Regions from separate parts of the Streptomyces sp. GS7 genome, predicted to be linked through region 3. Evidence: riboswitches for the same ligand, from Rfam matches in the RefSeq annotation. Region 3 holds a riboswitch; each other region holds the start of a gene.
The links. A riboswitch is a leader RNA that binds a small molecule or an ion and turns the genes downstream of it on or off. The one in region 3 is predicted to bind cobalamin.

Region 1 (7,586 bases), 7.5 Mb from region 3:
TGCCCAAGTACTACCGCCTCAAGCGGCACTTGCTGGAGATCACCGAGACCCTGCCGCCCGGCACCCCGGTCCCGCCCGAGCGCACCCTCGCCGCGGAGTTCGACACCTCCCGCACCACGGTCCGCCAGGCCCTCCAGGAACTGGTCGTCGAGGGCCGCCTGGAGCGCATCCAGGGCAAGGGCACCTTCGTCGCCAAGCCCAAGGTCTCCCAGGCGCTGCAACTGACCTCCTACACGGAGGACATGCGCGCCCAGGGCCTGGAGCCGACCTCCCAGCTGCTGGACATCGGCTATGTCACCGCCGACGACCGGCTGGCCGGGCTGCTCGACATCGCCGCCGGCGGCCGGGTACTGCGCATCGAGCGGCTGCGGCTGGCCAGCGGCGAGCCGATGGCCATCGAGACCACCCACCTGTCCGCCCGGCGGTTCCCGGCGCTGCGCCGCAACCTCGTCAAGTACACCTCCCTGTACACCGCGCTCGCCGAGGTCTACGACGTCCGGCTCGCGGAGGCCGAGGAGACCATCGAGACCTCGCTCGCCACCCCGCGCGAGGCCGGCCTCCTGGGCACCGACGTCGGCCTGCCGATGCTGATGCTCTCCCGGCACTCCCTCGACGCCCAGGGCCGGCCGGTGGAGTGGGTGCGCTCGGTCTACCGCGGCGACCGCTACAAGTTCGTGGCCCGACTCCAGCGCCCGGCCGACTGAGCCGCGGACGCCCCGCCCGCGCGGCACCGGCCCCTGCCCGCGGGCGCGCCCCGGCACGCTCCCGCGGACGCGCCCCGACGCCTGTCCGATCCGGACACGCCGTCCCCGGGCTCGTCCGCCCGCCCCCGGCCGCGCCGACGGCCGCCCCGCCCAACGCACCGACGCCATACCGATATGCGGACAGCTAGTGACGCGCGCCACGTCACTGGCCTAAATTCATGCCGATTACACAGGAGTTCGCCAGGGACGGAGCCACGGGCATGACAGAGAAAGCCGATTCACCGGACCGCAGACCGGTCGTCACGCCCGGACGCGTGGTGGCCGGATTGTGCCTGCTCGCTCCGTTCGTGGCGATGCTGTGGGTGAGTTCGTACGCCAGGATCGAGCCGACGCTCATCGGGATCCCGTTCTTCTACTGGTACCAGATGGCGTGGGTGCTGATCTCGACCGCGCTCACCACGATCGCCTACAAACTCGTCCAGCGTGAGCAGCGCGCCCGCAAGGACGGTGCGGACCAGTGACGTTCACCTCCACCACCTCCACGGACCTCGCCGGCGCCCAGCTCGCCGCCGCCACCAAGGGCGTCAACGGCGTCGCGCTGGCCGTCTTCGTCTTCTTCTTCCTGGCCGTCACGGTCCTGGGCTTCCTCGCCGCCCGCTGGCGACAGGCCGAGCAGTCCGCCAACCTCGACGAATGGGGCCTGGGCGGACGCAGCTTCGGCACCTGGATCACCTGGTTCCTGCTCGGCGGCGACCTCTACACCGCGTACACGTTCGTGGCCGTCCCGGCGGCGATCTACGCGGCGGGCGCGTCCGGGTTCTTCGCCGTCCCGTACACCATCCTCGTCTACCCGCTGATCTTCACCTTCCTGCCCCGCCTGTGGTCGGTCTCGCACAAGCACGGGTACGTCACCACCTCGGACTTCGTACGCGGGCGGTTCGGCTCCAAGGGGCTGTCGCTGGCCGTGGCGCTCACCGGCATCCTGGCCACGATGCCGTACATCGCGCTCCAACTGGTCGGCATCCAGGCCGTCCTGGACGTGATGGGCATCGGCGGCGGGGAGCACACCAACTGGTTCGTCAAGGACCTGCCGCTGCTGATCGCGTTCGCCGTGCTGGCCGCGTACACCTATTCCTCGGGCCTGCGCGCGCCCGCGCTGATCGCGTTCGTCAAGGACGGGCTGATCTACCTCGTCATCGGGGTGGCGATCGTCTACATCCCGATCAAACTGGGCGGGTTCGACGCCGTCTTCCAGTCGGCGCACCAGGCGCTGGCCCAGACCGGACCGACCGGCAAATTGCGCGGTGAACTGACCAGCGGCCCCAACGCCCAGTGGGCGTACGCCACTCTGGCGCTCGGATCGGCGCTGGCGCTGTTCATGTACCCGCACTCGATCACCGCGACGCTGTCCTCGCGCAGCCGCAACGTGATCCGCCGCAACACCACGATCCTGCCCCTGTACTCGCTCATGCTGGGGCTGCTGGCGCTGCTCGGCTTCATGGCGATCAAGGCCGGTACGGACATCAAGGGCAACCCGCAGCTGGCGATCCCGCAGCTCTTCGCGGACATGTTCCCCAGCTGGTTCGCCGGGGTCGCCTTCGCCGCGATCGGCATCGGCGCGCTGGTGCCCGCGGCGATCATGTCGATCGCCGCCGCCAACCTCTTCACCCGCAACGTCTACAAGGACTTCCTGCGGCCCGGCGCCACCCCCGAGCAGGAGCACAGGGTCGCCAAGCTGGTCTCCCTCCTGGTCAAGGTCGGCGCGCTGGCCTTCGTCCTCACCATGGACAAGACGGTGGCGATCAACTTCCAGCTGCTGGGCGGCATCTGGGTCCTGCAGACCATGCCGGCGCTGGTGGGCGGCCTCTTCACCCGGTGGTTCCACCGCTGGGCCCTGCTGGCCGGCTGGGCGGTCGGCATGCTCTACGGCACCCTCGCCGCGTACGGGGTGGCCAGCCCGACCCAGAAGCACTTCGGCGGCTCCAGCGCGGAGATCCCCGGCATCGGCCAGATCGGCTACATCGGCCTGACCGCCTTCGTCCTGAACGTGGTGGTGGCGGTCGTCCTGACGTTCGCCCTGCGGGCCTTCAAGGCTCCCGAGGGCACCGACGAGACCTCCCCCGACGACTACACCGCCGACCTCGGCGACGAGGGCGTCACGGCCGACCTGCCGCCCGCCACGGCGGGGGCGCCGGCGGGGCACTGACCGCTGTCAACTCCGGCGGAGGGCCGCCGCGTTCACCAGGGACGCGGCGGCCCTCTCGTGTGCGGCACGGCAACCGCGCAGGATCAGTGGACCCAATCCTTCAGCGGCTCGGTGTCGAGGGTGATGCCAACCGGGTCCGGTAGGTGGAGCGACTTGCCGTACGACACGGTGCGCACGAGCTCGTAGCGCTCCCCGTCGGGCTCGCTGTAGACCGACAACTGGCACGACTTCCGGTCGATCAACAGGTAGAGCGGGATGCCGGTTTCGGCGTAGGCCCTGGGCTTCTCCACCCGGTAGCACTGCTCGGTTCCGGAGTCGTGCGAGGTGACCTCGACGGCCATCAGCACGGGGTCGGGGTCGGCCCATTCGCCCTGGCCCCCAAAAGAGCCACTGGGGGCCAGCGAGCCGTCCGGGTGAGCACGACCCTCGCGGTACGTCTGCGCCTTGAGCCCCTGGCTGTAGAGCCAGAGTTCGGGGCGGTGCTGCAGGCAGATGCGCGTGAGCCACTGAATGATCCGCCCGTGGTCCCCGTCCGGCAGGGGCTTGCTCCTGGCCTTCCCGTCGATGAGTTCCCACCGCACGCCCTCTTCCAGGCAGGCGAGTATCCGGGCGGCCTCTTCAAAGTGCTCGGCGTCCATGATGTGCGGGCGGTCGGCGAGCGCGGACATGGCGCTTCTCCTTGCTGTCGGACCGAGCAGGGAATGCAGAACCGACGATAGCCGAGGCCACCGACAGAAACCGCTTGATCACTCACCCCGCACTAGATGTGGGGGTGCGCGCCAGAGGCGACCACCACATGTATGCTCGTCCTCGCTGTCGCCGCAGGGGAATCCGGTGTGAATCCGGAACTGTCCCGCAACGGTATGCGTGCGCACCACCGGTCGTTCCGTACGGCCCGGTCGTGCGTCCCTGAGTCCGAGGACCTGCCGACGGCACGCCCGCACCGCCATCGGTGCGGCGTCGACACGTCCGGGCCCCGAGGGTTGGGCCGATGGACGCCGTGCGGCCTGCCCGCGCGCCCCTGACCGTCACGGGGTGCCGCCTGCCCGCGTGCGCCCGTCGCGCCGCCGCTCTCCTGGCCCCCGCCGAGTGAGGGAGAGCATCACGTGACCATCGCGCCAACGGAACCCGCGTCAGCCGCCGGGGTTGTGCAGCCCGCGGCGGCCACGCCTCCCCTCGGCTCGGACGGGCCGGGCACCGCGCTGCTGCGCGCCCTGACCGAGCTGACCGCGGATCTGCCCGAGACCGACCCCGGCAAGGTGGCCGCCGCCGCGCTGCGCGGCCGGCACCCGGGCTCCGACGAGGCCGAGTTGCGGTCGCTGGCGATCGACGCCGCGGCGGGTCTGATCGGCGACGAGCCGCAGTACTCCAAGCTCGCCGCGCGCCTGCTCACCCGCGCCGTCGCCGAGGAGGCGGCCGGCCAGGGCGCGGTCTCCTTCTCCGCCTCCGTGGCGACCGGTCACCGGGAGGGGCTGATCGCGGACGGGACCGCGGAGTTCGTGCGGACGCACGCCGAGCGGCTGGACGCGCTGGTGCACGGTGCCCTGGCGGACGGCGCCGACGACCGTTTCGGGTACTTCGGGCTGCGGACGCTGCACTCGCGCTACCTGCTGCGCCACCCCACCACCCGGCAGGTCATCGAGACCCCGCAGCACTTCCTGCTGCGGGTGGCCTGCGGCCTGGCCGAGGACGACTCGGCGCGGGCGCTCGCGGACGTCGCCGAGCTGTACCGGCTGACCAGCACGCTGTCCTACCTCCCCTCCTCCCCCACGCTGTTCAACTCCGGTACGCGGCACCCGCAGATGTCCTCGTGCTATCTGCTGGACTCGCCGCTGGACGAGCTGGACTCGATCTACGACCGCTACCACCAGGTGGCGCGGCTCTCCAAGCACGCGGGCGGCATCGGCCTCTCGTACTCCCGCATCCGCGCCCGCGGTTCGCTGATCCGCGGCACCAACGGGCACTCCAACGGCATCGTGCCGTTCCTGCGCACCCTGGACGCCTCGGTCGCGGCGGTCAATCAGGGCGGCCGGCGCAAGGGCGCGGCCTGCGTCTACCTGGAGACCTGGCACGCCGACATCGAGGAGTTCCTGGAGCTGCGCGACAACACGGGCGAGGAGGCCCGGCGCACCCACAACCTCAACATCGCGCACTGGATCCCGGACGAGTTCATGCGCCGGGTCGAGGCGGACGCCGACTGGTCGCTGTTCTCGCCGGCCGACGTGCCGGAGCTGGTCGACCTGTGGGGCGAGGAGTTCGACACTGCGTACCGGGGGGCGGAGGCCGCGGGCAAGGCCCTCAAGCAGATCCCGGCCCGGGTGCTGTACTCCCGCATGATGCGGACCCTGGCGCAGACCGGCAACGGCTGGATGACGTTCAAGGACGCCGCCAACCGCACCGCCAACCAGACCGCCGAGCCGGGCAACGTCGTGCACTCCTCCAACCTCTGCACGGAGATCCTGGAGGTGACCGACGACGGGGAGACCGCGGTCTGCAACCTGGGGTCGGTCAACCTCGCGGCGCATCTCGGCGAGGACGGCCGGATGGACTGGGAGCGGCTGGACGCCACCGTCCGTACGGCCGTCACCTTCCTCGACCGGGTGGTGGACATCAACTTCTACCCGACCGGGCAGGCCGCCGCCTCCAACTCCCGCTGGCGCCCGGTCGGTCTGGGCCTGATGGGCCTGCAGGACGTCCTGTTCCGGCTGCGGCTGCCGTTCGACTCGGCGGAGGCGCGGGAGCTGTCGACCCGTATCTCCGAGCGGATCATGCTCGCCGCCTACGAGGCGTCCGCCGACCTCGCCGACCGGCACGGCCCGCACCCGGCCTGGTCCGCGACCCGTACGGCCCGCGGTGTGCTGCACCCGGACCACTACCCGAACGCCGAGCCCCGCTGGGCGGACCGCTGGGCGGCGCTGCGCACCCGCGTCGCCGCGACCGGGATGCGCAACTCCCTGCTGCTGGCGATCGCGCCGACCGCCACCATCGCCTCCATCGCCGGTGTGTACGAGTGCATCGAGCCGCAGGTCTCCAACCTCTTCAAGCGCGAGACGCTGTCCGGTGAGTTCCTCCAGGTCAACGCGTACCTGATCGAGGAGCTCAAGGCCCTGGGCCTGTGGGACGCGCGGACCCGGGACGCGCTGCGGGACGCCAACGGCTCCGTACAGGACGTGAGCTGGATCCCCGAGGACGTCCGGCACCGCTACCGCACCGCGTGGGAGATCCCGCAGCGCGCGCTGATCGACATGGCCGCGGACCGTACGCCCTATCTGGACCAGAGCCAGTCGCTGAACCTCTTCATGGCACAGCCGACCATCGGCAAGCTCAGCTCGATGTACGCCTACGCCTGGAAGCGCGGCATCAAGACGACCTACTACCTGCGCTCGCGGCCGGCGACCCGGATCGCCCAGTCGGCCCGCGCCGCGACCGTCCCCGCGCAACCGCCGGTGACCGACCCCGAGGCGGTCGCCTGCTCCCTGGAAAACCCCGAGTCCTGCGAGGCATGCCAGTAATGTCCACCCCCGCCGCCGACCGCCCCAAGAACCTCCTCGACCCCGGGTTCGAACTGACCCTGCGCCCCATGCGGTACCCGGACTTCTACGACCGCTACCGGGACGCGATCAAGAACACCTGGACCGTCGAGGAGGTCGACCTCCACTCCGACGTCGCCGACCTCGCCAAGCTGTCCCCCGGCGAGCAGCACATGATCGGCCGGCTGGTCGCGTTCTTCGCCACCGGTGACTCGATCGTCGCCAACAACCTGGTGCTGACCCTCTACAAGCACATCAACTCCCCGGAGGCGCGGCTCTACTTGAGTCGTCAGCTCTTCGAGGAGGCGGTGCACGTCCAGTTCTACCTGACGCTGCTGGACACCTACCTCCCCGATCCGGACGATCGCGCCGCCGCCTTCGCGGCCGTGGAGAACATCCCGTCCATCCGGGAGAAGGCGCAGTTCTGCTTCCGGTGGATGGACCACGTCGAGCAGATGGAGCGGCTGGAGACCAAGGCCGACCGCCGCCGCTTCCTGCTCAACCTCATCTGCTTCGCGGCCTGCATCGAGGGGCTGTTCTTCTACGGCGCGTTCGCGTACGTCTACTGGTTCCGGTCGCGCGGTCTGCTGCACGGGCTGGCCACCGGCACCAACTGGGTCTTCCGCGACGAGTCGATGCACATGGAGTTCGCCTTCTCGGTGGTGGACACGGTCCGCGAGGAGGAGCCGGACCTCTTCGACGACGCGCTCCGGCAGCAGGTCACCGACATGCTCAAGGAGGCCGTGGAGGCGGAGCTCCAGTTCGGCCGGGACCTGTGCGGCGACGGACTGCCCGGGATGAACACCGAGTCGATGCGCGAGTACCTCCAGTGCGTCGCCGACCAGCGGCTGCAGCGGCTGGGCTTCCCGCCGGTCTACGGCTCGGAGAACCCGTTCTCCTTCATGGAACTCCAGAACGTCCAGGAGCTGACCAACTTCTTCGAGCGGCGGGCCTCGGCCTACCAGGTCGCCGTCGAGGGCTCGGTCTCGTTCGACGACGAGTTCTGACCGACACGTCCGCGCACCTCTCCGCACCCTGACGACCGGCGCGTTCCGGCCACCCGCCAATTGTGAGCGTTCGATTAGCGGGTGGCCGGACCGGCAACCGGAGCCACCTCCACCGCATCTACGCGAGTATGGAGGGCAC
Region 2 (7,586 bases), 4.8 Mb from region 3:
TGAGTTCGCCGACGACGGGGTGCGTCATGCGCTTCGCCCCGTAGGTCTTCTCCTTGACCTGGTGGTCCGCCCACAGTCGACGGAAGTCCTCGCTCGCCAATGACAACTCGCCCACCAGCGTGGCCAGTTGCGCGTCCTGCGGATGGTTTCCCGCGTCCAGGCGCAGATGGGCGACCGTCTCCGCGGCCACCGCCGGCCAGTCCGGGTACAGCTCATGCGCCCGCGGGTTGAGGAACACCTGGCGTGGCATGTTGCGGTCCTTGGGGGCCATCTGCGAGAAGCCGACGAGGGCGTCGCCCAGGGCGTTCCAGGCGAGCACGTCCATACGTCGGCCGAGCACGAACGCCGGGGCCTTGTCGATGGTGTCCAGCAGGAGGCGCAGGCCGCGGCGGACCTTCTGGGGAGCGTGCCCTCCGGCGGGCGTGCCGCGCGTGGCCGAGGGGCGGCGGGTGGTGGGCCTGGCCACCCTGCGCAGGTATTCCTGCTCGGTGTCGTCGAGGCGCAGGACGCGCCCGATGGCGTCGAGTACGGCGTCCGACACCGAGGGGCCGCGGCCCTGTTCGAGGCGGATGTAGTAGTCGACGCTGACGCCCGCGAGCTGGGCGACCTCCTCGCGGCGCAGGCCCGGCACCCGCCGCCTGCCGTGCCCCGGCAGGCCGACCTCCTCGGGCTGGATGCGGGCGCGCCGCGAGCGCAGGAAGTCGCCGATTTCCGGGCCGATGGATATGTCCATGCCGGCGATCATAGGCCCCGGGACCGTCGTGTTCCTGGTACTGCCGGACCCAGGAAAACGGCAGCCCTGGGTAAGCACGGCGGCCGGGCCCAGGATGGGTGTCGTCGCCGGGAGACGCCGGCGACGACACCCACCGAACCAGGAGTTCCCATGTCGTACGACACCCTCACCGGCCGCACCGCCGTCGTCACCGGAGCCGCCAGTGGCATGGGCGAGGCCACCGCCCGGTTGCTCGCCTCGCACGGCGTGCGGGTGGCGCTGCTGGCCCGCCGCGCCGATCGGCTCACCGAGCTGGCCACCGGGATCGAGGCGGACGGCGGGCAGGCTCTCGCGGTGGCCACCGACGTCACGGACGCGGACTCCGTGGATGCGGCGGTGGAGCGGGTGCACGCCGCGTACGGCGAGGTCGACCTGGTGGTCAATGCGGCAGGCGTGATGCTGCCGAACCCCGTCACCGACGGCCGCGCCGACGAGTGGCAGCGCATGCTGGACACGAACGTGGCCGGCGCCCTGCGCGTCATCCGCGCGTTCACCCCGGACCTGATCGCGGTGGCGGCCGCGGGCCGGACGGCGGACCTGGTGAACATCTCGTCGATCGGAGCCCACGTCCCGTTCCCCAACTACGCGGTGTACGGGGCGACGAAGGCCGCTCTGACCTACCTCTCGCAGTCCCTGCGCACCGAGCTGGGCCCGCGCGACGTCCGTGTCACCAACATCGAACCCGGGCTCACGGACACGGAGTTGGGCGGCCACATCGACAACGCGGAGCTGTCCGGCCAGCTGGACGGCATGTTCGACGCGCTGATCGGCCTGTCGGCGGACGACATCGCGGACCTGATCGCCTACACGACGAGCCGCGCCCGCCATGTGAACCTGCGCCAGGCGATCGTGCTGCCGACGCGCCAGGCATGACGTCGGCGCGCCGGAGAAGCGGGTGGCCAGAGCGGCAACGACGTGTCGTGAACCGGGTCCTTCGCCTTCAGCGCGAAGGGACGGCCTGGCCGTGCGGCGGGAGTCCGATGAGGGAGTCGAGGATGTCGCGAGCGGCGATCAGGGCGTCGATCAGCCACGGAATCGATGTGGGGATGCTCACCGCGGCGAAAAGCATCGTCGACCAGGCTGTCGCGGACGGCTGCGGGCCAGCGGGGTTGGCGCGTCTGACGTCCCTCCTTCACAAGGCCGGTCAGCCCTGAAAACCCGGCGCCTGAAGATCACCTGCGCCCCGCCGGCCCCCGAGTACCCGGAAGGAGCGCGGCGGAGAGCTGTGACGCTCGGCGACGAGCCCCGGCCCGTCGGCGGACCGGGGCTGCCGAGCGGCCGGCCGATGCGTCAGTTCGGTTCCGCGGCCTTGGGCTTCCAGCGGTGTTCGACCTTGGCCAACCGCCAGTAGGCCAGTGCGCAGGCCCAGACCGCCACGAACAGGCCGACGATGATGAAGCCCACGTTGTTCAGGTCGATGCCGGAGATCCAGTTGGTGACGGCGTCGTCGAGGCCGAGTTGCTCGTGGAGGACGCCGACCAGTTCGATGGTGCCGATGAGGAAGGCGACCGCGATGGACAGGCCGGTGATGGTGAGGTTGTAGTAGACCTTGCGCACCGGGTTGGAGAACGCCCAGTGGTAGGCGAAGTTCATGAAGGTGCCGTCGAGGGTGTCGAACAGGCTCATGCCCGCGGCGAACAGCAGCGGCAGGCACAGGATCGCGTACCAGGGCAGCCCGGCGGCGGCGCCTGAGCCCGCCATCACCATCAAGGTGACCTCGGTGGCGGTGTCGAAGCCGATCCCGAAGAGGAAGCCGAGCGGGAACATCTGGCCGGGGCGGGTGATGGACTTGGTGAGTCGGCCCAGGATGCGGTTCATGAAGCCGCGGGAGTCCAGGTGCTTCTCCAGTTCGTGCTCGTCGAACTGGCCTGCGCGCATCGCCTTGAAGACCCGGTAGATGCCGGCCAGGGAGAGGAGGTTGAGGGCGGCGATCAGATAGAGGAAGCCGCCGGAGACGCTGGTACCGACCAGGCCGAGGGTCTGTCGGGCACTGGAGTTGTCGTCGGTCAAGGTGGTGACGACATGCGCTCCGGCGGCGATGCCTCCGGCGAGCAGGAGCACGATGGAGGAGTGCCCCAGGGCGAACCAGAATCCCACCGAGAGGGGACGCTTGCCGTCGGCCATCAGCTTGCGGGTGGTGTTGTCGATGGCCGCGATGTGGTCGGCGTCGAAGGCGTGCCGCATGCCCAGGGTGTAGGCGGTGACGCCCAGGCCGAGGCCGAAGACCTGCTTGCCGACGGTGTAGTGGTGCGGCGCGACCAGCATCACCAGGATCGCGAAGGCGACGACATGCAGCGCGGCTATCGCCGCCAGGAGTCCGCCGGTGCGTATCCAGTCCTTGCGCTCCCACCGCATCAGCGGTGTGGTCGGAATCACCGCTTCTGCGGTGGACATGGCGGAGTTTTCAGACAGGGTCATCTCAGGGAGCCTCTCCAGCACCTCGTGGACGGGGACGTACGGTGCCGTGGCCGGTCTCCTGGCTGACGGGTCGAACGCCGGCGTACCCGGCCTTCCCAGGAACCCGAAGGTCCCCAGTGGCGTCCGCCTTCCGGCGGAGGTATGTCGACTCCCCGATCACAGTGGCGAGGGCCGCTCCGGACTCCAGCCCCTGTCAGGGCTGTCACCGGTCTTCCCGAGCACCACGGCGGGACCACCGTAGAGGTTCGGCCACTGTGGCTACAAGCCTGCACAGATACGCAGGTGTCTTGGTTACGAGGGTGAAGTGCGGCAAGAATGGGGCGCATGCACTTGGTTCCGCCGGACCGCGCACATCAACGCGCCATTGACCACCACACCGTGTGCGATGCCATCGAAGGCATCGGCGACCGCGGCCAGGTATGCACCTGGTCCGAGCGCTTCGCCCTGCTCGCGGATCCCGGCCGCCTCTCGCTGCTCCTCGCCGTGCACCGGGCCGGCCCCATCGCGGTCTCCGACCTGGCGCTCGCCACCGGCATCCGGGACACCGCGGTCTCCCAGGCACTGCGGTTGCTCCGCGCGTCCGGCGCGGTCCACGCGGCCAAGGACGGCCGCATCGTCCGGTACAGCCTGTGCGACCCCGAGATCGCACGCCTCCTCGATGCCATGCCCACGGCCGCCACGGCGCCCCCACCCGCCTGACGAAGCCGGCCCCGCCCGCGATTCCGCCGGTGCGTCAGGCCGTGTCAACGGAAGACGAGTCAACGGCCATCCCCTCGCGCCCCAGCCACCACGCTGCCGGGTCGCCACGTGGGCCGTCCACAAGTAGCGCTGCGCGTGGGGAATTTCGGCGATCTGGACGTGGATGCGGCCGGGGGCGGTGAACGCCCCGTAGACGTTCCAGAGGGGGCAGGTACCGCCCGCCCGCGAGAAGGGGAAGCCGGTCGGGGGTTCCACCTGGTCGCCGCGGCCCGCACCGTCCGCGGCGAGCTGCCCGCGTCCTGACCGGCAGACCCCCGAGGGGCCGGGGCGCCGCCGGCTCCGTGATGGATGCCGAGGAGCGCCGGGCACCTGGTTCCCCTCGTCGGCACGGATGCCGAACGGCCCCGGCGGGGCGGACCCGGCGAAGGCCGCCCCGCTCTCACCACCGAACCCCATTGCATAGTCATGTGGAATCGTGCATACTCTTCCCATGTCTAAGGTCCTCACCTCCCTTCCCGCCGGCGAGCGCGTCGGCATCGCCTTCTCGGGCGGCCTCGACACCTCCGTCGCGGTCGCGTGGATGCGCGACAAGGGCGCCATCCCGTGCACCTACACCGCCGACATCGGCCAGTACGACGAGCCCGACATCGCCTCGGTGCCCGGCCGCGCGAAGACCTACGGCGCCGAGATCGCGCGCCTGGTCGACTGCCGTGCGGCGCTGGTCGAGGAGGGCCTGGCCGCGCTCACCTGCGGGGCGTTCCACATCCGCTCGGGCGGGCGTGCCTACTTCAACACCACGCCGCTCGGCCGCGCCGTCACGGGCACCCTCCTGGTACGGGCGATGCTCGAGGACGACGTGCAGATCTGGGGCGACGGCTCGACCTTCAAGGGCAACGACATCGAGCGGTTCTACCGCTACGGCCTGCTCGCCAACCCGCAGCTGCGGATCTACAAGCCCTGGCTGGACGCGGACTTCGTGACCGAGCTCGGCGGCCGCAAGGAAATGTCGGAGTGGCTGCTCGCCCACGACCTGCCCTACCGCGACAGCACGGAGAAGGCGTACTCCACCGACGCCAACATCTGGGGCGCCACTCACGAGGCCAAGACCCTGGAGCACCTGGACAACGGCGTGGAGACCGTGGAGCCGATCATGGGCGTGCGGTTCTGGGACCCCGAGGTCGAGATCCTCACCGAGGACGTCACCATCGGCTTCGACCAGGGCCGGCCGGTGACGATCAACGGCAAGGAGTTCGACTCCCCCGTCGACCTGGTGATGGAGGCCAACGCCGTCGGCGGGCGACACGGCATGGGCATGTCGGACCAGATCGAGAACCGGATCATCGAGGCCAAGAGCCGCGGCATCTACGAGGCGCCCGGGATGGCCCTGCTGCACGCGGCGTACGAGCGCCTGGTCAACGCGATCCACAACGAGGACACCCTCGCCCAGTACCACAACGAGGGCCGGCGCCTGGGCCGGCTGATGTACGAGGGCCGCTGGCTGGACCCGCAGGCGCTGATGGTGCGCGAGTCGCTGCAGCGCTGGGTCGGCGCGGCCGTCACCGGCGAGGTGACGCTGCGGCTGCGGCGCGGTGAGGACTACTCGATCCTCGACACCACGGGCCCGGCGTTCAGCTACCACCCGGACAAGCTGTCCATGGAGCGCACCGAGGACTCGGCGTTCGGCCCGGTGGACCGGATCGGCCAGCTCACCATGCGCAACCTCGACATCGCCGACTCGCGCGCCAAGCTGGAGCAGTACGCCGGCCTCGGCCTGATCGGCACCGCCAACCCCGCCATCGGTGCCGCCCAGGCGGCGGCGACCGGGCTGATCGGCAGCATGCCGGAGGGCGGCGCCGAGGCCATCGCCTCCCGCGGCAAGGTCTCCGCCGACGAGGAGATGCTGGACCGCGCCGCGATGGAGTTCGGCACGGACTGACCCACCCCGTCGAGCTGAGGGCTCGGCACCCGGGGAGGGATGCACCACCGGAACAGGCCGGTTGGGCGCCGAGGGCGTCCGGCCGGCCTGTTCCGTGTTCCGTGTTCCGTGTTCCGTGACAGGGGCCCGGTCGGAACCATCCCGGTCGGAACCGCCTGGGCCGCGGTCAGCGGTGGGTGGCGAGCCGGCGTTCGAGGGGGGTGCGGTAGCAGGGCGTGATGCGGGTGCCGTCGAGGAACGCGGTCAGACGGCCGATCTCCGACTCCACGGCTGCGCGGGCCTCGGATCCGGGGTCGGTGAGGAGATGGTGGTTGATGTGCCCGTCGGGGTGTTGGGCCCAGGCGCCGACGACCCGGCCGTGCCACCAGATGGTGGGGCCGATGTTGCCGTTGCGGTCGAAGAGGGCCTTGGTGTGGTCCGGGTCGAGGTACCAGTCGCGGTGCCGCCAGCCCATGGGCGTGGGGTCGAGGCCGGGCAGCAGGGCTGCCGCGGGCTCGGGCTCGGGCTCGACGCGGGTGGTGTCGAGGTCTTCGGGCAGGAGGTAGCCGGTGCCTTCGTCGAGGTCGACGGCCTGGGCACCGGTGGCGGCGAGGGCCTTGCGGGTGTCGGTGAGGTTCCAGCCGGTCCACCACTTCAGATCGTCCACGGTGACGGGGCCGAACGCAGAGAGGTAGTGACGGGCCAGTGCGGTCTTCGCCTGGGTGGTGGGCATGTGCGGCAGGGGGCGGGCCGGCGCCCTGTGGAACTGCGCGGACGTCCACGAGCCGGCCGGGCGGTCCCGGCGGATGCGTCCCTCGGCGGCGAGTACGCCCAGGACCGATGTGCCGGCACGCTGCCGGGACTCGTAGGGCTTGCCGGGGAAGGTGACGATCCGCTCACTCAATTCCGGTACGTCGGCGGCGAGTTGAACGGCGGTGGCCCGCCCCCGGGCCGTGATCGCCGCCAGCGCGGCTCGCTCCACTGCCTGGTAGCGGGGTGCGTCCCAGCCGAGCGCCTGGCGCAGGTGCGTGAGGGTCTCGGCACGGTGGCGCTGCGGGTCGCGTACGGTCGCCGACCGTACGGCCGGGGCCAGGCGGGCCGGGACGACGAACATGGTGCGGCGCATGCACCGTATGCGCTCCAGCGCCGGGGCGCCGTTGGGGACGTCGTAGAGGGAGTGGTCGATGGCGGCGGCGGTCGGGGCGTGCATGCGGGCCGCCGCGGCGAGGAAGACGGTGGCGGGGTCGGTGGCGTGCAGGCCGACCAGGGCCAGCGCCACCGCCTCGGCCGACCTCTCGCGCACGGACGGCGCGAGAAGGTGACGGCGGACGAGGCGGGCGCGGCGCTGGGCGGCGGTGACACGGGGCAGGACGGTCATGGTGTGATGCGGTGTCACTGGGTGCCGTGGATGCAGAAGGGCTGGCCGGAGGGGTCCAGCAGGACGGTCCAGTACCGGCCGCCGGGCTGGTGGTCGGGCTTGGTGGCGCCCATCTCCAGCAGCCGCTGCTCCGCCGCCGCGACGTCGGGGAAGGAGAGGTCCATGTGGAAGGGCAGTTGCTCCTCGGGCCAGGTGGGCGCGGTGAAGGACTCGGACGTGAAGAAGAGGTACATCGCGCCGTTCACGAAGAAGGCGTGGGCGGCCTCGTTGCCCTGCTCGTCGGGGTAGGTCCGGGTCACCGTGGTGCCCAGGGCGGTGGCGTAGAAGTCGGCCAGCGCCCGTCCGTCGCGGGCCCATATCGCCTGGCAGACGATCTTGCCGTTCAGGGGCGCGTCGTTCTTCGT
Region 3 (7,586 bases):
GACATCTGGCACCCGGTCCCCTCATTGGCCGACGCCGCCCGTGCCCTCCCCGGCCTGGGCGCCCGGGTCTTCCTCACCACGGGCCGGATGGGGCTGTCGCACTTCGCCCACCTCACGGACCTCTGGTTCCTGGTCCGCTCCGTCGACGCGCCCGAGCCGCCGCGCCCGCCCCGTATGACGGCCCTTCTGGACCGCGGCCCCTTCACCCTGGACGGGGAGCGGGACCTGCTGCGCCACCATCGCATCGACGTCCTGGTGACCAAGGACAGCGGCGCGGCGGCGACGGCCCCCAAGCTGACGGCGGCGCGCGAGGCCGGAATCCCCGTGGTGGTCGTCCAGCGGCCACCCGCCCCGGAAGGGGTACCGGTGGCCGCAGGGCCCGAGGAGGCCGCGGACTGGCTGCGGACGGCCCTCGGACTACCGCCGGTCACCCGCCAACTCGGCTGAGAACGGGCCGGATTGGGGGCCGGCCCGTCGCCCGGCCCCCAAATCCTGTCCGATGGGTCAGGGTCGGAAAGACCCTAGGACTCCGGGTACCTCCGGGGCGTCCAGACGGTCTGGGTCCCGTCATCGCGCCGCACCGCCTGCGTCTGCGACGAGCCGACGAGGAGGATGGTGCGCATGTCCACCTGGTCCGGGTCGAGGTCGGCGAGCGGGACGGTCCGCAGGGATTCCTCGGGGCCGCCGACGTCGCGGGCCAGGATGACCGGGGTGTCCGGCGCGCGGTGCTCCAGGAGGAGTTCGCGAGCCTTGGCCACCTGCCATGTACGGGAGCGCGAGCCGGGGTTGTACAGGGCCAGGGCCAGATCGGCGGAGGCCGCCGCACCGAGGCGGGTGGCGATGACGTCCCAGGGCTTGAGGCGGTCGGAGAGCGAGATGACCGCGTAGTCGTGGCCCAGCGGGGCGCCGGCGCGGGCGGCGGCGGCGTTGGCGGCGGTGACCCCGGGCAGCACGCGCACCGGGACGGAGCGGTACGGGTCCTGGGAGGCGACTTCCAGGACCGCGGTGGCCATGGCGAAGATGCCGGGGTCGCCGCCGGAGACCACGGCCACCCGCCGGCCGCGGCGGGCCAGGTCGAGGGCGAGTTCGGCGCGCTCGGACTCGACCTTGTTGTCGGAGCCGTGGCGGCGCTGCCCGGGGCGTATCGGCACGCGGTCCAGGTACGTGGTGTAGCCGACCAGGTCCTCGGCGGCGGCCAGCGCGCCGCGGGACTCGGGGGTGAGCCAGAGGGGGCCGGCGGGACCGGTGCCCACCACGACGACCTCGCCGTGCTCGGCGGCCGGCGGCGCTTCGGTGGCCGCGATCCGACTGGGCACCACCGCGACCGAGAAGTACGGGACGGTGTCGGCGTCGATGGCGGCGAGCCGGTCAGTGCGCTCACCGGACATGGTGGCGCGTTCGACGTAGCGGGCCTCCGCGATCCGGCCGGAGCGTGCCATGGCGCGGCGCACGGTCGGGAAGGTGCGGCCGAGCTTCATGACGACGGCGGAGTCGGTGGCGGCCAGCCGCGCCGTCAGCTCTTCCTCCGGCAGCGTGCCGGGGAGGATCGTCAGCACCTCGTCGGCCTCGGCGAGCGGGGTGCCCAGGCAGGCCGCGGCGGCGCTGAAGGAGGTGACGCCGGGGACGACCTCGGTCGGGTAGCGGTCGGCCAGCCGCTTGTGCATGTGCTGGTACGAGCCGTAGAAGAGCGGATCGCCCTCGGAGATGACGGCGACGGTGCGGCCGGCGTCGAGGTGGGCGGCGAGCCGGGCCGCCGCGGACTCGTAGAACTCGTCCAGCGCGCCCCGGTAGCCGCCGGGGTGGTCGGTCGACTCGGTGGTGACCGGGTAGACCAGCGCTTCCTCGATGTGGTCGGCTCGGATGTGCTTCGCCGCGATGGAGCGCGCGATGGAGCGTCCGTGCCGGGCGCTGTGATACGCCACCACGTCCGCCTGGGCGATGACCTCCACCGCCCGCACCGTCATCAGGGACGGGTCGCCGGGGCCGAGGCCGACGCCGTAGAGACGGCCGGTGGACCGCTCCGGGTGCTGCGCCGACTGCTGTTCCGGCACGCCGTTGTGGGCCTGCTGCTCGCTCACGCTCACTCTTCCTCGCTCGCCAGGGCGTTGATAGCGGCTGCGGTCATGGCGCTGCCGCCGCGCCGCCCGCGCACCACGATGTGATCCAGCTTCGACGGGTGGTCGATCAGCGCGTCCTTGGACTCGGCCGCGCCGATGAAGCCGACGGGTATGCCGATGACGGCGGCGGGGCGGGGCGCCCCTTCCTCGATCATTTCGAGGAACCGGAAGAGAGCGGTGGGGGCGTTGCCGAAGGCGACCACCGCGCCCTCCATCCGGTCCCGCCACAGTTCCAGCGCGGCGGCGCTGCGCGTCGTCCTCATCCGCGCGGCGAGCTCCGGCACGGACGGGTCGGTGAGCGTGCAGAGCACCTCGTTGTCGGCGGGCAGCCGCTTGCGGGTGACGCCGCTGGCGACCATGTTGGCGTCGCAGAGGATCGGTGCACCGGCGCGCAGTGCGGCGCGGGCACGCGCCACGACCCCGGGGCTGAAGGCCAGGTCGCGTACGAGGTCGACCATGCCGCAGGCGTGGATCATCCGGACCGCGACCTGGCCGGCGTCGGCGGGCAGCCCGGAGAGATCCGCCTCGGCGCGGATGGTGGCGAAGGACTGGCGGTAGATCTCCGCCCCGTCCTTTTCGTACTCGAACGCGGTCACTGGGGCCTCGGGGTGGTGGGTTGAGGGGTGATGGGGGTGGTGTGGGACGGACCCGGTGCCGGTCGTGTTTCACGTGAAACCGGGTCCGGTGCGGCCGATTCCCGTGAAACGGTGGGCAGTTGGGGTGTTTCACGTGAAACCGGCGCCGGTCGTGAGGGTCTCCGTACGGCGGGGGACGGTGCCGGGTCCTCGGGCCGTACGACGGCGGTGCGGTAGCCGTCGGGTGTCGCGACGACATCGACCCACGTTCCGCGGGGGTGTCCGCAGCGGCGTGCGCAGCCGGACCAGTGGACGGGGAGGCCGCCGCCTCCCGCGGGTGCGGAGGCACCCTCGGCGAGGGCGGCGGCGACGTCGGCGCGGACATCCGTCAGGGACTTGGTGCACCCGGGGCGGCCGGTGCAGGCGCTGAGGCCGTGCCAAGGGGAGGCCGGGTCGGTGATCAGCCCGGCGGTGGCGAGTTCGCGGAGGCGCAGGGGCGCGGTCGCGGCCGGCAGGCCGGGAAGGACGATCCCGCGCCAGGGGGTGAGCCGCAGTTCGCCCGCGCCGTCGTCGGCGGCGATGCCGGTCAGCGCGCGCCACTGGGCGACGGTCAGCCGACCCAGGGGCGCGAGAACGGCAAGCGCCCGGCGCCCGTCGGCGCCGTCGACGAGGCCGGGGGCGCGGGAGTCGGCGTACCGCGGGGCAGAGAGCGGACCGGGGGCCTCGGCGGCATCCGCAGCGCATTCCGAATATCCCGCGTCATTCACGCAATTCACGTCATTCACGTGTTCCGCGGCGATGCCCGCCGCCCGCAGGGCTCGCGCCACCTCGCGGGCGGTGAGCGCGCGGTCGGCGGGGAGTTCGCGGACCCGCCAGGCGCCGCTGCCGCTCGCCGCGGCGATGGTCAGAAAGGTCTCGGCGGCGGTGAGCGCGGCACGCGGAACGTCCTCGCCGGCGATCCGCAGCGCGGCCGGGTCGTCACCGACCCGCAGCAGCGCCCCGCTCCCGGACGCGGCACCCGCAGCGCCCGATTCCGCGATCTCCGATCCCGCGATGCCCGATTCTGCGATCAAGGTCACATCGCCGCCGAGCCCCGCCACATCCCCCCGCCCGTCGTCGAGGACGAAGAGGAACCGGCCCGAAAGCCCCGTCGCGGCCGTGCTCGCGCAGAGCAGCGCGTCCAGGCCGCGGGCCCACACCCGCACGTCAGGCGGGGTGTGCCGGTCCAGTCCGGCCAGCGGCGAGGCCACGATGTTGCGGATCCGCTCATGGCGGACGGAAGGGAGCAGCCCGGCGCCGGCGAGCAGGTCCGCGAGCCGCCGGCCGCAGCCGTCGGGCAGTCCGCGGAGTTCGGCGTTGCCGCGGGAGGTGAGCGAGAGGTGGCCGTCGCCGAGGTGTGCGGCGGCGTCTGCGAGCGCGGTGGCCTGGCCTACCGTCAAGTCCCCTGCCGGCAGCCGCACTCGGGCCAGCTGCCCGTCCGCGGCGGAGTGCAGCCGCAGCGCTCCCGGGCAGGCGTCACCACGATCCCGTACGGGCGGTTCGGCCCGGTGGGGCGGTGGTGCGGGGGAGGGCGGCATGGCGGCGAGCATACCTACGCCGGGTCGCTCCGAAACCGGGGGCGCAAGGCCCCGGCGAGCGCCCCCGGAGGCGCGCTCCCGCTGCCGGGACGCAGCCCTTACTATGCAGGTCGGTGGGTCGGCTGACCCGCCGGACGCCAGCGACGGCGCCAGGGAGGAAGCCCGGTGAGAATCCGGCGCGGTCCCGCCACTGTGAACCCGGCCACCGCCGGGTGAGCCAGGAACTCCCGCCGTCCATACGACCACCCGGGGCGCGGATACCCCGAGGAAGGCTGCGCCGTGATCCTGCTGCTGTCGACCTCCGACACCGACCTGCTCAGCGCTCGTGCCGCCGCGGGGCCGGTGCCGTACCGGCTCGCCAACCCGGCCCGACTCGACGTCGCCGAACTGCCCGGCCTCCTCGACGGCACCGATCTCGTCGTCGTACGCCTCCTCGGCGGCATCCGCGCCTGGCAGGAGGGGCTCGACGTGCTGCTGGCCGCGGACCAGCACCGCCCGGTCGTCGTCCTCACCGGTGAACAGGCCCCCGACGCCCAGCTCATGGAGGCGTCCACCGTCCCGGTCGGCATCGCGGCCGAGGCGCACGCCTACCTCGCGCACGGCGGCCCGGCCAACCTGGAGCAGCTGGCCCGCTTCCTCAGCGACACCGTCCTGCTCACCGGCCACGGTTTCGAGCCGCCCGCGCCCGCGCCCTCCTGGGGCCGGCTGGAGCGCGCGGCGTGCGACGCCGGCGGCCCGACGGTCGCCGTGCTCTACTACCGCGCCCACCACATGAGCGGCAACACCGCCTTCGTACAAGATCTGTGCGACCGGATCGAGGAGGCCGGCGGCCGTCCGCTCCCGCTCTTCGTCGCCTCGCTGCGCGCCCCCGAGCCGGAGCTGATCGAGGAACTGCGCGCCGCCGACGCGATCGTCACCACCGTGCTGGCCGCGGGCGGCACCAAGCCCGCGGAGGCGTCGGCGGGCGGCGACGACGAGTCCTGGGACGCGGGCGCGCTGGCCGCCCTGGACGTGCCGATCCTCCAGGCGCTGTGCCTGACCGGGTCGCGCGCCGCCTGGGAGGAGAACGACGAGGGGGTGTCCCCGCTCGACGCCGCCTCGCAGATCGCGGTGCCCGAGTTCGACGGGCGGCTGATCACCGTGCCGTTCTCCTTCAAGGAGATCGACGAGGACGGCCTCCCGGTGTACGTCGCCGACCCCGAACGCGCCGCCCGGGTCGCCGGGATCGCCGTCCGGCACGCCCGGCTGCGGCACATCCCGGCCGCCGAGAAGCGCCTGGCGCTGGTGCTGTCCGCGTACCCCACCAAGCACTCCCGGATCGGCAACGCGGTCGGCCTGGACACCCCGGCGAGCGCCGTCGAGCTGCTGCGCCGCCTCCAGGCCGAGGGCTACGACTTCGGCGCCGAGCCGGTCCCCGGGCTCGCGTCCGGCGACGGCGACGAGCTGATCTACGCCCTCATCGAGGCCGGTGGCCACGACCAGGAGTGGCTGACCGAGGAGCAGCTGGCCCGCAACCCGGTCCGGATCCCGGCCGCCGACTACCGCCGCTGGTACGCGACGCTTCCGGAGGAACTCCGCAGCTCCGTCGAGGAGCACTGGGGCCCGCCGCCCGGCGAGATGTTCGTCGACCGCTCCCACAACCCCGACGGCGACATCGTGCTCGCCGCGCTGCGCCGCGGCAATCTGCTGATCCTCATCCAGCCGCCGCGCGGCTTCGGCGAGAACCCGATCGCGATCTACCACGACCCCGATCTGCCGCCCTCGCACCACTACTTGGCGGCCTACCGCTGGATCGCCGCCCCCGCCGCGGACGGCGGCTTCGGCGCCGACGCGATGGTGCACCTCGGCAAGCACGGCAATCTGGAGTGGCTGCCCGGCAAGAACGCCGGACTCTCCGCGGCCTGCGGCCCGGACGCGGCGCTCGGCGACCTCCCGCTCGTCTACCCGTTCCTGGTCAACGACCCGGGCGAGGGCACCCAGGCCAAGCGCCGGGTGCACGCCACCCTCGTCGACCACCTCGTCCCGCCGATGGCCCGCGCGGACTCCTACGGCGACATCGCCCGCCTTGAGCAGCTGCTCGACGAGTACGCCGCGATCTCCTCGATGGACCCGGCCAAGCTGCCCGCCATCCGCGCGCAGATCTGGACGCTGATCCAGGCCGCCAAGCTCGACCACGACCTGGGCATGGACGAACGCCCCGACGACGACGGCTTCGACGACTTCCTGCTGCACGTCGACGGCTGGCTGTGCGAGGTCAAGGACGCCCAGATCCGCGACGGGCTGCACGTCCTGGGCGGTGCGCCGACCGGCGAGGCGCGGGTCAACCTCGTCCTCGCCATCCTGCGCGCCCGGCAGATCTGGGGCGGCACCTCGGCGCTGCCCGGACTGCGCGAGGCACTGGGCCTGGACGAGTCGGCCGCGACCCGGACGGCCGCCGACGACGCCGAGGCCCTCGCCCGCGCGCTGGTCCAGGCGATGGAGGACGCGAAGTGGGACCCGGCCGCGGTGGCCGGGGTCGCCGACGGGCACCCGGCCGCGGTCGCCGACATCCTCGACTTCGCCGCCCGGCAGGTCGTGCCGCGGCTGGCCGCCACCACCGACGAACTCGACCACGCGGTGCACGCGCTCAACGGCGGCTTCGTGCCGGCCGGTCCGTCCGGCTCGCCGCTGCGCGGGCTGGTCAACGTCCTTCCGACGGGCCGCAACTTCTACTCCGTCGACCCCAAGGCCGTGCCGTCGCGCCTCGCCTGGGAGACCGGTCAGGCGCTCGCCGACTCGCTGCTGTCCCGCTACCGCGACGACAACGGCGACTGGCCGGAGTCGGTGGGCCTGTCCCTGTGGGGCACGAGCGCGATGCGCACCTCCGGGGACGATGTGGCGGAGGCGCTGGCGCTGCTCGGGGTCCGCCCCGTGTGGGACGACGCCTCGCGCCGGGTGACCGGCCTGGAGGCCGTCCCGCTCGACGAGCTGGGCCGCCCCCGCATCGACGTCACCCTCCGCATCAGCGGCTTCTTCCGGGACGCGTTCCCGCACGTCATCGGCCTGCTCGACGACGCGGTACGGCTCGCCGCCGGCCTCGACGAGCCCGCCGACCGCAACTTCATCCGGGCCCACGCCCAGGCCGACCTGGCCGCCCACGGCGACGAACGCCGCGCCACCACCCGGATCTTCGGCTCCCGTCCGGGCACGTACGGCGCGGGCCTGCTCCAGCTCATCGACTCCCGCGACTGGCGCACCGACGCGGACCTGGCCGAGGTCTACACCGTCTGGGGCGGCTACGCGTACGGCCGCGGGCTCGAAGGCCGCCCGGCCCGCGA

Region 1: another riboswitch for cobalamin. It lies ahead of GR130_RS33225 (ribonucleoside-diphosphate reductase subunit alpha); the one in region 3 lies ahead of cobN (cobaltochelatase subunit CobN).
Region 2: another riboswitch for cobalamin. It lies ahead of GR130_RS21965 (HoxN/HupN/NixA family nickel/cobalt transporter); the one in region 3 lies ahead of cobN (cobaltochelatase subunit CobN).

Annotation. Positions count from the first base shown of each region.
Region 1 covers NZ_CP047146.1:7,656,599-7,664,184, forward strand. The annotation lists gene GR130_RS33205 (GntR family transcriptional regulator) at 1-704, shown strand, start outside; gene GR130_RS33210 (DUF3311 domain-containing protein) at 965-1,225, shown strand; gene mctP (monocarboxylate uptake permease MctP) at 1,303-2,910, shown strand; gene GR130_RS33220 (Uma2 family endonuclease) at 2,994-3,578, opposite strand; cobalamin riboswitch at 3,705-3,855, shown strand; gene GR130_RS33225 (ribonucleoside-diphosphate reductase subunit alpha) at 4,017-6,422, shown strand; gene GR130_RS33230 (ribonucleotide-diphosphate reductase subunit beta) at 6,413-7,447, shown strand; gene GR130_RS33235 (transglycosylase domain-containing protein) at 7,576-7,586, shown strand, end outside.
Region 2 covers NZ_CP047146.1:4,962,253-4,969,838, forward strand. The annotation lists gene GR130_RS21955 (helix-turn-helix transcriptional regulator) at 1-733, opposite strand, end outside; gene GR130_RS21960 (SDR family oxidoreductase) at 884-1,645, shown strand; gene GR130_RS21965 (HoxN/HupN/NixA family nickel/cobalt transporter) at 2,063-3,190, opposite strand; cobalamin riboswitch at 3,222-3,431, opposite strand; gene GR130_RS21970 (ArsR/SmtB family transcription factor) at 3,515-3,889, shown strand; partial or broken gene GR130_RS42000 (short-chain fatty acyl-CoA regulator family protein) at 3,959-4,168, opposite strand; gene argG (argininosuccinate synthase) at 4,380-5,825, shown strand; gene GR130_RS21985 (winged helix DNA-binding domain-containing protein) at 5,992-7,182, opposite strand; gene GR130_RS21990 (VOC family protein) at 7,197-7,586, opposite strand, start outside.
Region 3 covers NZ_CP047146.1:132,703-140,288, forward strand. The annotation lists gene GR130_RS00575 (cobalt-precorrin-6A reductase) at 1-447, shown strand, start outside; gene GR130_RS00580 (precorrin-2 C(20)-methyltransferase) at 522-2,051, opposite strand; gene GR130_RS00585 (precorrin-8X methylmutase) at 2,081-2,713, opposite strand; gene cobG (precorrin-3B synthase) at 2,710-4,281, opposite strand; cobalamin riboswitch at 4,367-4,515, shown strand; gene cobN (cobaltochelatase subunit CobN) at 4,549-7,586, shown strand, end outside.